One region of the Mucilaginibacter sp. GW821-FHT07G05 genome, then DNA from elsewhere that is predicted to be linked to it. Evidence: riboswitches for the same ligand, from Rfam matches in the RefSeq annotation. Region 1 holds a riboswitch; the other holds the start of a gene.
What was found. A riboswitch is a leader RNA that binds a small molecule or an ion and turns the genes downstream of it on or off. The one in region 1 is predicted to bind S-adenosylmethionine.

Region 1 (8,173 bases):
TTTGTTGCATCATACTTTACAGTAGTTTGGGCAAGGTAGCTGCTGATAGTGGGAGCATCGGTTATGCCGTATTGGTTAAGGGATGCTGTTACCGCTTTATTGTACAGGTCGGCGGCATCTTCGTTAGTAAAGCCGCGTGCTGCTGCTTCGGCACGGTCAAACAATACCTCGGCATAGCTTATAATTACAGCAGGAGCGGTTGGCGCGGTGAAGTAAGTGCCCGGTTTTGATGTTTTGGTAAAACCAAGATTACTTGCATCACCTACCAGTAAACCATTAGGTATCCCTACATAAGTTTGCGGGGTAGTATCTTTTGTTTTAGCCGAAAATATTGGCAGACGCGGATCATTCAGCGCAAAAAGCTGATCGACAATGGTTTTGCTGATACGGTAGTCATCGCGGGTATCAAACAGGTTGCTTATCGGGTTTTGGTTTGGCGATGCCAGGTATACCAGTTGAGCGGTTTCGGTATTAGTGCTGATGTAGCCACTACCTTCAGCCTGTATTTCGGCAATAGTTTGTTTAGCTTTTTCGGGTTCGCGGTCGGCAATGCGCAGGGCAATGCGTAAGCGTAACGAGTTGGCAAACTTTTTCCACGAGGCGATATTGTTATTGTAGATCACATCGCCCAGTATGGCTTTGCCCGATGGGTCGAGCGAAGTTTGGGCTGCTTTCAAATCATCCAGCAAAGCATAATAAACATCTTTTTGAGGGTCGTAAGCCGGGGTAAGGTCTTCCTCAATATGGGCAGCCGATTTGTACGGAATATCACCATAAGCATCTGTTAACAAAGTAAACACCCACGAGCGTAATACCAGCGCCACACCTTTGTAGTTAGGAGTAGCCTGCGCATCAGCCAGCTTAATTATTCCGTTAAGGTTGATAATGCTTTTGGCATAACCCGACGACCATAAACTTTGAAAATCGTTATTAGTATAAATATACCTGTCGGGATCGGTGTATTGTATTTTGGCCCAGTGCTGTACAAACAGCAGGCTTGAGTTCATGTTATTATCGGTTCCCCAATAGCTGTCGGCAGTTGTTTTAATGGCACCGGTGAGCAGGTAATCGGGTTGCGCGGTTGGTGAATTGTTGGGGTTGGTATTGAGTTCTACCAGGCTCTTTTTGCACGATGTAAGCGCGATCAACGAAAGGCCTGATAATATTAGCGGTATATGATTAAGTTTCATGAGTGTTAGAATTTAAGGTTAATGTTAAAACCAATATTACGAACGGTAGGCAAGGTAAGGTCTTCTAAACCCTGACCGTTACCGGTGTTAAATGCCGTTTCAGGGTCGATGTTTGGCACGTTCTTGTGGATGATCCACAGGTTGCGGCCTACTAATGATACCGTTGCGCTTTGCAGTTTAAGGCCTTTTATCCAGCTGGTTGGCAGGGTATAGCCTAATTTTATCTCGCGTAGTTTTACATAAGTAGCATCGTACACAAAAGCCTCGTCAACATTGGTAAAGCCTTTGTAGTATGATTGTGCCGGTAGTATGGTAGTGTTTTTGCTGCCATCAGCTTTTACACCATTAAAAATTACACCGTCATCATACACTGTTTCGCCGTTAGGGGCAGCGGTACCGGCATTAATAGCTATCGCTTTGCCCGTAGTTGTGTTGTTGGCATAGTAATAGCTTAAACCACCGTTAGCAGCACCACGACCGGGTAGGGTAGAAGCCAGCACGCCGGTATAAGTACCGGTACGGTTTGTGTTGGAGTAGATTGAACCGCCAACGTGCGCGTCGACCAATACACTCAGGTTAATGCCTTTGTAGGTAAAGCTGTTGTTAATGCTACCCAGCCAGTTAGGGGTAAATTTACCCAGGTTTTGCTTGGTTGGGTTAATAACCGGTGTACCGCCATCGCTTACAATAATATCGCCATTGGCATTACGCAGGTAAGCGTTGCCATATAGTGTACCATAAGGCCTGCCAACGGTAACCAATACCTGTACGGTACGGTTAGTGCCCAATACGTAGCTTTGCAGATCCTGGTACAATGAAACTACTTTACTGCGGTTAAGCGAGTAGTTTGTGGTGATATCCCAGGTGAAGTCTTTAGTTTTTACAGGTGTTAAGCCCAACTGAACCTCTAAACCCTTATTGTTTATTTTACCGCCATTGATCAGTTTTTGGGTGAAACCCGTAGTAGGGCTTACGTCAACATTGAAGATCTGGTCGGTACTGTTGGTGTTGTAAACGCTTACATCTAAGCGGATGCGGTCTTTAAAGAAACCGAGTTCAAAACCTGCCTCTGATGAAGTAGTACTTTCCGGCTTCAGGTTAGGGTTAAGATCGGTATTGGTAATAGCCTGCTGCGGACTTGTGCCGAAAGGTGCTGTAAACGTGTAAAAGTTGATGAGCCTGTAAGGGTCGGTCGCTTTACCTACTTTTGACCACCCGCCACGTAGTTTAGCGTAGCTTAAAACATCGCTCTTAATATCCAAAGCTTCGGTAAGTATTAAACTTCCGTTTACCGAAGGATAAAAGTATGAAAGGCTGGAAGCCGGTAACGTAGACGACCAATCGTTACGGCCGGTTACGTTAATAAAGGCGTAATTACGGAAACCGATTTGGCCGGATGCGAAGTAACTGTAAGTTTTATACTTATAAAATTCGTTATATGATATCAGCGGATCACGCGAATTGCTTAGTGTATACAAACCGCTTACGGCTAATTTTGGCGCTAACTGATCGTTGCGCTCATTTTGCCAGGTAGCTATGTTACCACCTGCTAACAGGTCGATACTGAAATCGTCGTTAAGTTTTTTGGTGTATTGTAAACGCCCCTCGGCATTGGTTTCGTTAAAGTTGTAGGCATCTTCTTCGTACGAGCCAAATGGGGTTCCGTTTGTACCGTAAGCGACTTTGATCTTGCGCCTGTCGGTATACTGATCTGTACCTATACGGAAGTTGGCAGACAGTCCGTCGATGATCTTATAGTTTAACTCCACATTACCCAAAAAGTGATTGCGGTGTTGTGCAACGGTATTTTCGTATGCTACAAAGTATGGGTTACTGTAATAGCTGTTGTTCCAGTTAAAAGTGCTGCCATCAGCATTGCGATAATTTCTTAACTGGTTAATATCAACCTGGCGGCCGAACCATGTAAATTGCAACATGGTACTTGTGGCACGCTTGCCATAAGCGCCGGGCAGGTTATCGGCATCATCCTTAATGTAGTTGGCCACCGCGTTAATGGTGAGTTTATCGTTTACACGATAGGTAGTATTGAGCGCGAAGGCGTTTTTACCTTGCGATGAGTTTGGCACTACACCTGTTTGGTGCAGGTTATTGTATGATACACGGTAGTCAAACTTTTCATCAGAACCGGTAACGGCCACACCATTGTTGTAGGTATAACCTGTGTTAAAGTAATCTCTAACATTGTTTGGGTGGGCAACAAAAGGCTCGGCTTTACCCTTCGAAAAGAATTGAGGGACTAAACGGCCATCCAATGCCGGGCCCCAGCTTTCATCCACACCATCGTTAATACCGGCACCTTTACCATCTACGTAGCTGAATTTGCCGTTAGAGCCTTGTCCGTAAGCATTCTGATAATCGGGCAAAGTAAGCAGGCTCGAAAAGCTGGTGTTTGAGTTAAGCGTAATGCCTAAACCTTTGCTATTCTTTCCCGATTTGGTTTTGATGAGGATAACACCATTTGCCGCACGTGAACCATATAATGCCGCCGCGTTAGGGCCTTTCAGCACGGTTAACGATTCGATGTCTTCTGAGTTTAAGTCGGACAGTACGTTGGCGAAATCCCTTGATCCGTTGGTGCCTTGATTTTGGGCATTATCCACAGGCACACCATCTACCACAAATAACGGCTGGTTGTTATTGGCAATAGAAGTTTCGCCGCGTATAATGATACGTGCCGAACCCATATCGCCCTGGCTGCTGGTAACGTTTACACCGGCAATTTTACCCGATAAGGCATTGATAATGTTAGTTTCTTTAGCCTCTGATATATCCTTTGATTTTAAACCCTGAACTGCGTAGCCCAATGATTTTTTCTCTTTAGATATGTTGAGCGCCGTTACTACCACCTCGTTAAGCGAATTGGCCTGTTCATCAAGCACAATTTGCAAGGTAGTTTCGGTTTCGCTTATCACAATTTCCTGTGTTTTGTAACCGATGTATGATACATTTATAATATCCTTCGGTTTGGCGGTAAGGGTAAATTTACCATCCACATTGGTTTGGGTACCGCTGGTGCTGCCTTTTATGGAGATGCTAACGCCGGGTAGGGGCAGGCCATCGGTTTTGGCGGTTACCGTACCGCTTATTTTTACCGATTGCGCATAAAGCGTTTGGGCAAAAAGAAGTGGCAAAAGCAGGGCCACTAATAATTTGTAAGTTTTTAACATGACAATTGTTTGTGAGTGTTTGTGTTTCCCCATTTGTATTGATGTTGCCGTAAAACAAGCGCATAGCAAAGCCCGTCCGCTTAAAAACAGTATCAATTTTAGGGTGTTAAATATTTATTGTTTGGCGTTATTCGCTGTGATAGCCTGTATATTAAGACTGATGCAAATAACCTGGCAGCCTGTTAGCTGCAACAACACATGACAGTCATGTGCGCGAAAATGCATGTGCTTAAGGCACCGTTAGATGTGGTTTTTAAGGTAGGTAAACTTAAGTGAGTACTTCGTTTTTTCATTTACTTATTTATTATATTAAAAGTGGGGAATATGCTTGTTATTATTAATTAATGCGTCGCACCCAATTATGGATGAACGGAAATAAAATTTTTAATTAATTATACAGATTGCCGGAGATAAGCTGAGATGCTTGCTTGTAGTGCAAACAGTTTGCAGAGTTAACATTATCTTTTCTGCCACGGGGCAGATAGGAATTAGCACCTTTATACCAATGGCGTACAGGTTGCTAAGACATCACAGGGCCTTTCCCTCCGTCTTTCTGGATAATTAAATGATGTATAAGAACGATTGACGCTGCAAATATATAATATATATTCTACTAAATCTATAGATATTATATTTTATTGTCAGATTATTGTCAGTTTGGGTTTATAGGGTGATTGTCGATACGATAATTGCTTGTTTGTATGGTATTTATTATAAACTTTAAAACCGCAGCGTTTGTAATTATATTTACGGTATGACAATAGAACAGGCTAATTATATCCTTGAATATTATAGCAAATTGTTACCACGCAAAGAAAATATGGAGTTACTTAGCCGAAGGTTTGCGTTGAATTTAAAGGATATGCCCGATTGCGAAATTCGTACGAAGCTTTATGTGCATAACAATTGGCTTACCGCCGATGCGGAAATACTGAACTATCTTGATCCTGAATATGTGCAATACCTGCTTGCAACCGCCGCCCGCATTTTAGAAAATCATCCGGCTGAGGTTGTCTTCAATTTATGCCCTCAATGTAACCAGCTTGCGCGCACACCTTATGCCCAACAGTGCAGGTATTGCAGTTATACCTGGCGCTAAATTTTAAGCGGATATTATCAAATTGATAATAGTGAGCCGGGGCTTAAAATTGTGGTGTAGAAAGCGTACCTTTGCAAAATTATTTTCGGGGGGAGATTGGGCTTAATATCAAGGCTTTCATCTTTTTACATAATAACATAAAACGAACGAAAGCATGAAAAAGATAGTAGACTACAGGAAATTATTGGGCGTTAACGAAGCCGCTGAACTACAGGAACTAAAATCGGTATACCGTGGTTTGATGAAAGCCTGGCACCCTGATAAATTTCAGGAAAGCGAAGAAAGCAAGTTAGCTGCCGAAGAAAAAAGTAAGACTATTATCGAAGCCTATCATTTTTTAGTGAGCATCGCTCCCGAAACCCGTGCCCAGTCTATCACCGAATATACCGCCACCACAACCGCATCGGCCATGGTTGATTTTGAATACAAATCACAAGTGCTTAAAGTTAGCTTTGCCGATGGTAACGAATACGAATATTTCGACGTGCCAAAAGCCATCTATGTAAAGCTCATCAACGCCGATTCACCCGGCCGTTTCGCCCGCAGGCATATCTTCAACAACTATGTTTACCGTAGTGTAAGCAAGCTGGTAGCATCAGCGTAGTTGGTTTAGATTCAAGAACAGAGATTCAGGATTTAAGAAAATATATGATCCCAAATTTTCTTTCCATAGGGGAGAAGGTTTGGGATCTTTTATGTAGGCCTGTCATCTGAGCTTGTTAAAGGGTGCGTGAGTTGATGGCCTCCGCGCACGATCTTTCGACAAGCTCATAATGACCCGTTTATAAGCATTTTTTAAAACTCGTCATCGCGAGAATTACAATTTTTTTTGGACTTTGAAGGTAAAATGACGATGGCCCACAACCCCTCTCCACTGTCATGCTGAGGCACGAAGCATCTATCGCAGATATGCATAGCAAAGAAGATTCTTCAAACGTTCAGAATGACAGTTTTTTTAACACGTCATGGGTAGGCACGAAGCAATCTCTATACGTTTAATTATTCTGACAATTCCCAAGTTGTCCTATTTTTACGGTAGTTGACAGCGCTATTAACTTGAAAATTTCAATACCACAGTTTTTTAATCCTGATTTAATACATGGGCGTTACCCTCCTTCGTCGGGTCAGGCTTTACGTTCATACGCCTACAGGCCTTAAGCGCTAAGGCCGGTATCCACTTCAATCCTTAACGCGAAGAATGGAAAATAAAACTTTACAGCCTGCGGTTGGTGTTATCACCACACCGCATCTTTAATATCACGACTTCCCTTCCCGCGTAAGGGATAATAGCGGATACCGGCCTCGCGCCTAATGCCTGTGCCGTATGAGCGGATAGCCCGACCCGTAGGGATACGCCCAAATTATATCGTCATTTTTGAATTATGCACTACGGGTTTACACGGGTGGACGAAAAGGCCGCAGATAATCCCACACCCGGCTAATTATTTTTTACAGGTTAAACTTTTGCCCAGTCAGACTGTTTTAAAGTCTGTGCCGACTAATTATACCGCACTGGCTGGCTTAAGTTTACATCACATAAATTATCCGATATGGAAAATTCAACTAACGTGCTTACTACCGTAGGTGCTCATGAGGGACAAAGTGTATCAATTGCCGGTGGCGCTTATCGCATTGTTATTAGCGGCGAGCAAACCGCGGGTGCCTACGCGGTAATTGAAATGCTGGTGCCGCCGGGTGGTGGCCCTGGGCCGCATGCTCATGCCGGTTTTCAGGAAGCGTTTTATATTTTGGAAGGGGAGGTTGAGGTGAAAACAGAAACGCTTACCTATACTGCCCAAACCGGGGCTTATGTAAATATCCCTACCGGGGGGATGGTGCATTGTTTTAAAAACAAGGCCGACAAAAACGCCCGATTATTATGTACCGTAGTACCTGCGGGGTTGGAGAATTTCTTTCTGGAAGTTGGACAGCCCATTACCTATGGTGAAATTTTGCCACCGCCACCAATGGATGCCGAAGCCATGAAGCAGCTCCAGGAAATAGCCGAAAAATATGGTCAAAAGCTTTATCCGCCCGATTACCTGGATAAAAAGTAGCAAATATTATTTATAGCCCACCGTTGGTGTTATCACCACAACGATTTTTTTAATTCAGGTCTAAATATCCTACAAATAGAAAAAGATCCGCGCCGGCAGATCTTTTCATGGGTTATATAGGGGTACAATATATCTTATGCAAACAAATAAGGGAAAGGTGTGGTAACGCATGTTATACGATAGTCATTCCCAAAATGTTACGATATAAATTGCCTATACAAGACGATCGATCTGCAAATTTCGCCACAATTATTCCCATTCATCAAGCTTATCAAGTGAGGCGTTTTGTGGTACAATTACATAAATGAGTACTAATAAGCAGCAGAACAGTACGGCGCGGGTGATTGTGTAAACTAAGATTTCCATAACGGGTGATTGTTTTTGAGGTTGATTGGGTGTTGTTAATTATCGGTAAATGATATAAAGTATTTCTATTGCATATAAGTAAGCCAGCATCAGCTTGCCTTTTATAAAGTCGGTTTGGCCTTTGGTAATAACCGGTAACCCATTGCTATTAATAGTTGATATGCTGTTGCCTGTGTTAAGTTGTGGCCTCACATTCACTATGTTACCTGTTATTATATTTAGCCAATTGCCTGTGCTATGCTTATTTGTTTTGGTTGAGATGATTGCTTTCAT
Region 2 (8,173 bases), on a different contig from region 1:
TGCCTGCTCCGGGCCAGGTAGTTGACGTAAAGGTTAATGCAACCCCGGGTGGTGGTATATTAACTTATAAACTCCCGGCAGATGCCAACTTATCATACGTTAAAGCCATATATGAAATACAGCCCGGTGTATTCAGGGAAGCGAAATCATCGAGGTATACAGATACATTAAAACTGGTAGGCTTCGGCGATTCGTTAACACATGCCGTAAAGATATACAGCGTAGGCAGCAACGAAAAGGAATCGGAGCCGCTTTTGGTGAATGTTACCCCCAAAACACCGCCGGTTAAGTCGGTACTTAAGGCTGCGGTTTTTGAAGAAACTTTCGGCGGTGTAAGCATCGCTTTTAAAAACCCGAACAAGGCCGACTTTTCCGTGGTGATACTGCGCGATACTACCGGCAACAACGACTGGGTAACCGTACGTACTTTTTATACAGCAGCTGTTACCGGCAACTTTGCAGCCCGTGGTTTCGAATCTAAGCCTCAAAAGTTCGCGGTGTTTTTCCGCGACCGCTGGAATAATAAGTCGGATACTTTAATCAAAACACTTACACCTAAGTTTGAAATTGAAATCCCTAAAAATACCTTCAGCAAACTGGTGCTCCCTACAGATCAGACCCAACTTGCCGATCCGGGTTATAATATCGAGAATATTTGGAATGGCTTGGCCGACAGGAGACTTTACGCGTCGTCAAACGCTTCATCACTTCCGCAATGGATCACTATTGATCTGGGTAAAAAGGTGCTGTTGAGCCGGTTTAAGCAATGGATGGAATCAAACGACCATTGTTATACAGGTTCAGGTTTAAAGATCTTCGAGTTATGGGGCTCAAATTCTCCCGACCCCGATGGAGGTTGGACACAATGGACCTTGCTGGGTAAATTTGAAACCTTAAAACCATCGGGCCTGCCACTGGGGCAAAAAACGAGTGAAGATGTCAACTATGCAACCAACCTTGGCTGCGATTTTAACTTTGATATTCAACCGCCTGCTGTACGGTACCTCCGCTTAAAATCATTAGAAACGTATAGCAGTCCCGGCCAGGTGGTAATAATGGAGATGGCTTTCTTTGGCCAAATTGTACAATAGCTATTTAATTAATTATCATAAAATAATATTATGAAAAGGATATTCTATGTCGGGATCATACTGATCTTTACGATGTGCATTGTTTCAGCTTGCCGTAAAATGGAAGAAAGCTACAAGCAATATGTAGTTCCGGGAGGGTTAACTTATGCCGGGAAAGCGACCTCACCTAAGGCCTATTCGGGCTTGAACAGGGTAAAGATAGCCTGGCTCAGAGGGTCTGATCCATCTGTAATAAAGGCTAAAGTTTACTGGAACAATTTTGCTGATTCCCTGTCTGTTGATATTCCGCCATCGGGCGATACCATAAGTGTTACTATTGAAAATCTGCTTGAAAAAAAGTATACATTCACAATTCGTACTTACGACGGTAAAGGCAATTCATCAATACCGGTTGAAGTAGTAGGCGGATCGTATGGCGAAAAGTACCAGGCACAATTGCTGACAAGGCCCGTAAACTCTAATGTGTTAAACGCTAACGGAACGCTTACCATTGGTTGGGGCGGTGCAGATGAATCCAACGGGGCTTATGCATCAGAAGTTAAATACACGGATGTATCCGGTAAGGAACAACACAAAATATTTTCGGTGAAATCTTTAGTTTCAGAAATACCGGACATGAAACCCAATACCAATTACCAGTTCAGAACCATATTCAGGCCTGATACGTTGAGTATCGATAATTTTTACACTTCATATACCGATGGCAGCGGCCTGTTTTCCTTCAACAAAAAAAGCTGGAAAATAATCAGTTACTCAACCCAGCATTCTGATGGTGATAACGCGGTGATCAATTTTATTGACGGGAACGAAGCAACCCGCTGGCATACATGCGCAGGCTGTTCAAGCTACCCGCACTTTGCTACCATAGATATGGGGGTAGAACGAACCATTACCCAGTTTGGCGTTTGGCGCACCACATTTGAAACAGGCGGAGACGACCGCGGGCCGGATAAATTTGATTTTTTAACCAGTGTGGATAATGTAACATGGGTAAACCAGGGTTCATTCAATTTTAACCGTTTAATAAATGGCGAACAAAAATATTTACTTCCTAATAAACCAAAGGCAAGGTACTTTAAGTTTGTAGGCACCCAAGGCCCGCAAAGCTATATGGTGATGGGGGAGATAAGCACTTACGGATTGTAACACCACTTAAAAATTAGCATAAAAAGCTCCGCTGAGATTCTTCTTCGCGGGGCTTTTTTTATTGGTTATTATGTGCTTTTGATATTAATTATAAAAAATTCTATAAATTCTATGGATATTATAGTTTATATCATATATTTGTATCAGATAACACGTTCTTTATAGTACTTATCCAGAAAGACAGAGGGAAAGGCCCTATGATGTCTTAGCAACCTGTACATCCTCATATATGTAAAAGGTGCTAACTCCTGCTTCGCGATATGCGGAGATAGATAAGATAAAAAGATTTCCAGATACATAGCTGTCTCTTTTTGCCTCTCAGGATAAGTCAAATACCAGGAACATTAATTTGACATACAAAGCAGCTATACAAGCATGAAAAAAATATACTTATTATCATTTATACTCTTACTAAGCTTTGGCGCTTACAGCCAGATACAGGAACCTGTTAAATGGGCTTACGCAGCGAAAAAAACGGGCAATAACGAGGCCGTAATATTTGTTAAGGCTACTATTGATAAAGGCTGGCACATTTACTCGCAAAACATTGCCGAAGGCGGGCCAACTAAAACAGAACTGAAGTTCGCCGCGTCGGCAGATATTTCGCTGGTAGGTAAACCATCCGAGCCAAAACCCATTAAAAAGTTTGAAAAGTACTTTGGGGTGAACGTTGCCTATTTTGAAAAGCAGGTAATATTTCAGCAAAAAATAAAGCTTAATAAAAGTAACCCGGTAGTAAAAGGCACTATCACATTTTTAGCGTGCAGCAATAAAGAGTGCCTGCCGCCTGAGGATATTGAATTTACCGTAGCGGTAAAATAATACACCCGTAATAAAAAAAAATACTGCTATAATAATTATAGCTAAACCTTACACATATATCAATATACCACCGATTGATTTATAAATAGGAGGGAACAGTGCAACACCCGTGAAGCTGACCGAACAGGAAAGGCAGTGGGTTTAAATCTGATCCTGACAAACTGAAATTAAATTTATAAAGAAATGAAGAACGGTATTTTTGATGGCCAAACCGCATTGCGCAACTTAAACAGCTATTGCTTAGCAGTTTTACCCGGTTGCTGCTGTTGTAATTAAAGATTTTTTACCTGTCTGTTAACCCGGATACCGCCTTGAAAAACAAGACCGGCATCCTGGCTGTAAAGAGGTATTGCTTTATGCAATGGTGGTAATTTCATTCAGCTTGCTTTTCCGAACAGTCCAGGATGCCAGTCATCCATATTTAAACAATATATCAAACTAAATAAAAATAAATACTACTAATTCTATAGATAAACTTGTATTATTGATTTTTATTGTTACCTTTACGCCATCTAATTAACCCCACCATTAATTAGTTGATTTATAAAGAAGAAGGGAGAGGAAGTCTCGATGATCTTCTAGCAACTTTTCATTCAGTAATGAAATAAGTGCTTTACTTTTTTCCGAAGGGATGTTCCTCCGGAAATATAAATTAACTAGTGTTATGCAAAATTTGAATTATCTCTTTTTAGCCAAACAATCAAGCGCAACCACCGTGCGATGTTGTTGTATGTGCATGTAGTTCCCCGGGGTTTCTCCGCATAAAATTTATCGGAATTATTTACCGTGAGCTGTAGCTGTTTAGCTGCGGGTAAGGGATTGCTTATGCCTCAAATTTAAGCACACTACTTAATGTTCAATTAAGCAGTAAACAAAATTTAACAACTATAAATCACACAAAAAATGAACTTCAAAAATTATCTATCTAAAGCAAAATACCTTTCATTGGGATTGTTGCTAAGTGGCGCAGCGTTAGCCGGCGATAAAAATCCGCCTGCAAAATTTATTAAAGAAGGTGTTTGGCGCGGTGTATTCACCGTGAGCGAATCGCAAGTGCCCTTCAACTTCGAGCTGAAAGGTAAAGATGCCGAGCATGCCGTATTTACCTTGTTAAACGGTTCACGCCGCGATAACTTCCACGTGCAGCTGCTGGGTAAAGATTCGGTATTTATCAAAATGAATACTTATGACGCGGCCCTCGTTGCCAAAATAAATGATGACGGTACCTTAAGCGGCGAATACCGCAGCCTGGTGCCTAACTTCCGTGGTAACGCGTTGCCTTTTACAGCCGAGCATGGTAAAACTTATCGCTTTGTAGAGCCAGGTAAAGATGTAGCCCCTACAGCAGATCTTACCGGTAAATGGGAGCTTAAATTATACAGTAAAGAGGCTGTACCTGCTTCAATAGCCCTGTTAAAACAAAAAGGCAACAAACTTACCGGTGTGGTAATGACGGTGGTAGGCGATAGCCGCGAAATTGAAGGTACTATACAAGGTAACGAGTTCGCGCTATCGGGCTTTACCGGCCCAAGCCCTTTTATTATTAAAGGAAAAATAAACGATGACGGTACATTATCTGGCGAAGAAGGCTTCGGGATATACAAAAACCTGAAGTTTGACGCTACCAAAAACAACGATGTTGAACTGCCCGATCCTTATAAACTTACTTTTTTAAAAGAAGGCTACAAAAAGCTTGATTTTACCTTCCCCGATCTGAACGGTAAGCAGGTATCGTTAAGCGATAATAAATACAAAGGCAAGGTAGTGATTGTTGAAATTATTGGCACCTGGTGCCCTAACTGTACAGATCAAACCGTGTTTTTGTCGCCATGGTTCAACAAAAATAAAAAACGTGGTGTAGAAGCTATCGCTATCGGCTTTGAGCAAAAAGACAGCCTGGAGTATGCAAAATATACTTTAGGTAAGCTGCGCGATAAGTACAATATCGGTTACGATATTCTGTTTGGTGGCCTGGCCGATAAAAAACTGGTAGCTCAAAAACTGCCTGCGCTTAACAAATTCATCGCTTTCCCTACCACAATAATTATTGACCGTAAGGGCGATGTACGTGAAATATACACAGGCTACACCGGCACGGTAACAGGCAAATACTTTGACGATTACGAAAAGAAATTCAACAAAGTACTGGATGCCTTAATAGCCGAACCGGCACCGGAAAACGCGGCCAATACGCAGGATGCAGGTAACACAGTACAAGGTAAATAACAAACCGACCTCATATAAACAACCATTATGAAAACAATTAAATTTTTAAAAGGCACCGCGCTGCTGTCGGCAGGTTTACTGTTCAGCGGGGCTGTACTGGCCGGTGACAAGGAACCGGCTGCAAAAGTGATTAAGGAAGGTGTATGGCGGGGCGTATTTAACGTGAGCGAAACACAGGTGCCCTTCAACTTCGAGTTTAAGGGGAAAGATCTGGAGCACGGCACTTTCACGTTGCTGAACGGTACCCGTCGTGATGATTTTCATGTGCAGCGCCTGGGTAAAGATTCGGTATTCATCAAAATGAATACTTATGATGCCGCCCTGGTAGCTAAAATTGAAGACAACGGTACCCTGAACGGCGAATACCGTAGCTTGGTACCCGGCAAACGCGGCAACGCTTTGCCTTTTACAGCCGAGTATGGCAAAAAATACCGCTTTGTTGAACCGGGTAAAGATGTTGCCCCTGCTGCCAATTTAAGCGGTAAATGGGAGCTTAAGTTTTACTCAAAGGAGCAGGTGCCTAACAAAGTAGCTATCCTTAAACAGAACGGTAACAAACTAACCGGCGTAATTATGCAGGTAACAGGCGATAGCCGCGAACTGGAAGGTACCGTACAGGGAGATGAATTTGTGCTGTCGGGCTTTACCGGCCCAAGCCCTAAGATCTACAAAGGCAAGATCAATGCCGACGGTACTTTAAGCGGCGTAACCTCACAAGGTATTTATGATAATACCAAGTTTGATGGCGTAAAAGATGATAAAGCCGAACTGCCCGATCCCTACAAGCTTACCTATTTAAAAGAAGGCTACAAAAAGCTCGATTTCACTTTCCCTGACCTTACCGGCAAAGCGGTATCGTTAAGCGATGATAAGTACAAGGGCAAAGTAGTAATTATTGAAATTGTAGGTACCTGGTGCCCTAACTGTACAGACCAAACCGTATTCCTGTCACCATGGTTCAATAAAAACCAAAAGCGCGGTGTTGAAGCCATTGCCATTGGTTTTGAGCAAAAGGACAGCTTAGCTTATGCCCAATACACTTTAGGTAAGCTGCGCGATAAATACAATATCAAATACGATATTCTGTTTGGTGGCCTGGCCGATAAAAAACTGGTTTCGCAAAAGCTGCCGGCCTTAAACAAGTTTGTTGCTTTCCCTACCACCATTATTATCGACCGTAAAGGTGATGTACGTGAAATATACACCGGCTACACCGGCACCGTAACAGGTAAATACTACAAAGACTACGAAAAGAAATTTAATACCCTGCTCGATCAGCTTTTGGCTGAAGAGGCACCTTCAACCGCGGCTGTAAAAACAGATGAGCCTGCGCAAAAAGGCAAATAAATAATAAACTAAACCAACTCATTCCGGTGCGGACTAAGGTTCGTGCCGGAAATTTTAACCACAAAAAAACAAACCACGATCATGAAATTCACATTAGCGCTTTCAGTTATTACAGTAGCATCATTAGCGGCATTTACAGGCCCTCTAACCATTCCGAAACCACACGCTAAAAAAGCTGATGTAGCCAAAGCGGCATCAAACTACACCGGTGTATCAAAACCGCAGGTATTTAAGGTTGATAACGAGGGCAGTAAGCTAACCTGGCTGGCTAAAAAAGCGACAGGCGAGCACAGCGGAAATGTTAAGGTAAGCGACGGTAACTTTACTGTTGACAACAACACACTTAAAGCCGGTTCATTTGATATTGATACCCGCACCATTACCGATGTTGATATTACCGACGAAGCTTCGAACGCCAAACTGGTAGGTCACCTTAAAAGCGACGACTTTTTCAGCTCGGAGAAATTTCCGAAAGCGAACTTTGTGATCACATCGGCCACAAAAGCTACCGGTAACCAATACAATGTAAAAGGCAAGCTTACCATTAAAGGCATTACCAACGAGGTTGAGTTTCCGGCTACCGTAGCGGTAAGCGGCAAAAAACTAACAGCCAACGCCAAAATCACTATCGACCGTACAAAATACGATATCAAATTCCGCTCGAAAAATTTCTTTGAAAACCTGGGCGACAAGGTGATATACGATGATTTTGACATTAACGTAGCCCTGGTAGCCAACGCTCAATAAGCGCGAAAAAAGAAAAAAGTTTTAGTAGGTGTAATCAATATAACTGTCCCTGTTCGGGGGCGGACAGGGCAGTTATTATCTTTTTTATCGCCCCTGATACTAACAGAACAGCAGTGTTAATAGCTTGATAGCTGCATGGATATGGTCATGAAAAAAAGCAACGTTATAATTGTACTTACAGGTTTAATTGCCTTATTGGTAACCCAGCAAAGCTTTGTTGGCGGTAGCGATGAGGTACAAACCAAAGAGCAGCTGGGTAGTAAACTGTTTTTCGATAATATTTTATCAAAAGACCGCACTATCAATTGCTCATCATGCCACAAGCCCGAATTTGCCTTTGCCGATACAGCAACATTCAGTAAAGGAATTGATAACAAACTCACCGCGCGTAACTCGCCGGGCCTCACCAATCTATCCGGCCGCACCCAGTTTTTTTGGGATGGCCGTGCCGCCTCACTGGAGGAACAGGCCCTTGGGCCAATCACATCGCCTGATGAAATGGGCCTAACCATTGAAGAGGCGGTTAAACGACTTAACGACGATGAATTTTATGCAACCGCTTTTAAAAAAATATATAAAACAGCGCCGAATAAAGATAATTTGTTGAAAGCACTCGCGGCTTTTGAACGGACGCTTGAAACCAATAACAGCCCTTATGACCGTTATATTAACGGCGATGATAACGCGCTTTCGGCAGCGGCCGCGCGTGGCAGGTTGTTATTTATAGGCCGTGGCAATTGTAATAATTGCCACTCCGGAGAGGATTTTACGGCAGACAGATTCAAGAGTATTGG

Region 2: it holds a riboswitch for S-adenosylmethionine, as region 1 does, so the genes downstream of both, AC07NA_RS14710 (protein-disulfide reductase DsbD N-terminal domain-containing protein) here and AC07NA_RS06820 (SusC/RagA family TonB-linked outer membrane protein) in region 1, are expected to answer to the same signal.

Annotation. Positions count from the first base shown of each region.
Region 1 is NZ_JBWKQC010000002.1:569,104-577,276, forward strand. It holds gene AC07NA_RS06815 (SusD/RagB family nutrient-binding outer membrane lipoprotein) at 1-1,190, opposite strand, end outside; gene AC07NA_RS06820 (SusC/RagA family TonB-linked outer membrane protein) at 1,196-4,378, opposite strand; SAM riboswitch class I at 4,834-4,942, opposite strand; gene AC07NA_RS06825 (hypothetical protein) at 5,133-5,477, shown strand; gene AC07NA_RS06830 (KTSC domain-containing protein) at 5,632-6,081, shown strand; gene AC07NA_RS06835 (cupin domain-containing protein) at 7,028-7,534, shown strand; gene AC07NA_RS06840 (hypothetical protein) at 7,940-8,173, opposite strand.
Region 2 is NZ_JBWKQC010000005.1:224,888-233,060, reverse strand. It holds gene AC07NA_RS14720 (DUF5000 domain-containing lipoprotein) at 1-1,091, shown strand, start outside; gene AC07NA_RS14715 (DUF4998 domain-containing protein) at 1,122-2,237, shown strand; SAM riboswitch class I at 2,403-2,516, shown strand; gene AC07NA_RS14710 (protein-disulfide reductase DsbD N-terminal domain-containing protein) at 2,613-3,059, shown strand; SAM riboswitch class I at 3,598-3,713, shown strand; gene AC07NA_RS14705 (peroxiredoxin family protein) at 3,963-5,285, shown strand; gene AC07NA_RS14700 (peroxiredoxin family protein) at 5,313-6,632, shown strand; gene AC07NA_RS14695 (YceI family protein) at 6,714-7,379, shown strand; gene AC07NA_RS14690 (cytochrome-c peroxidase) at 7,527-8,173, shown strand, end outside.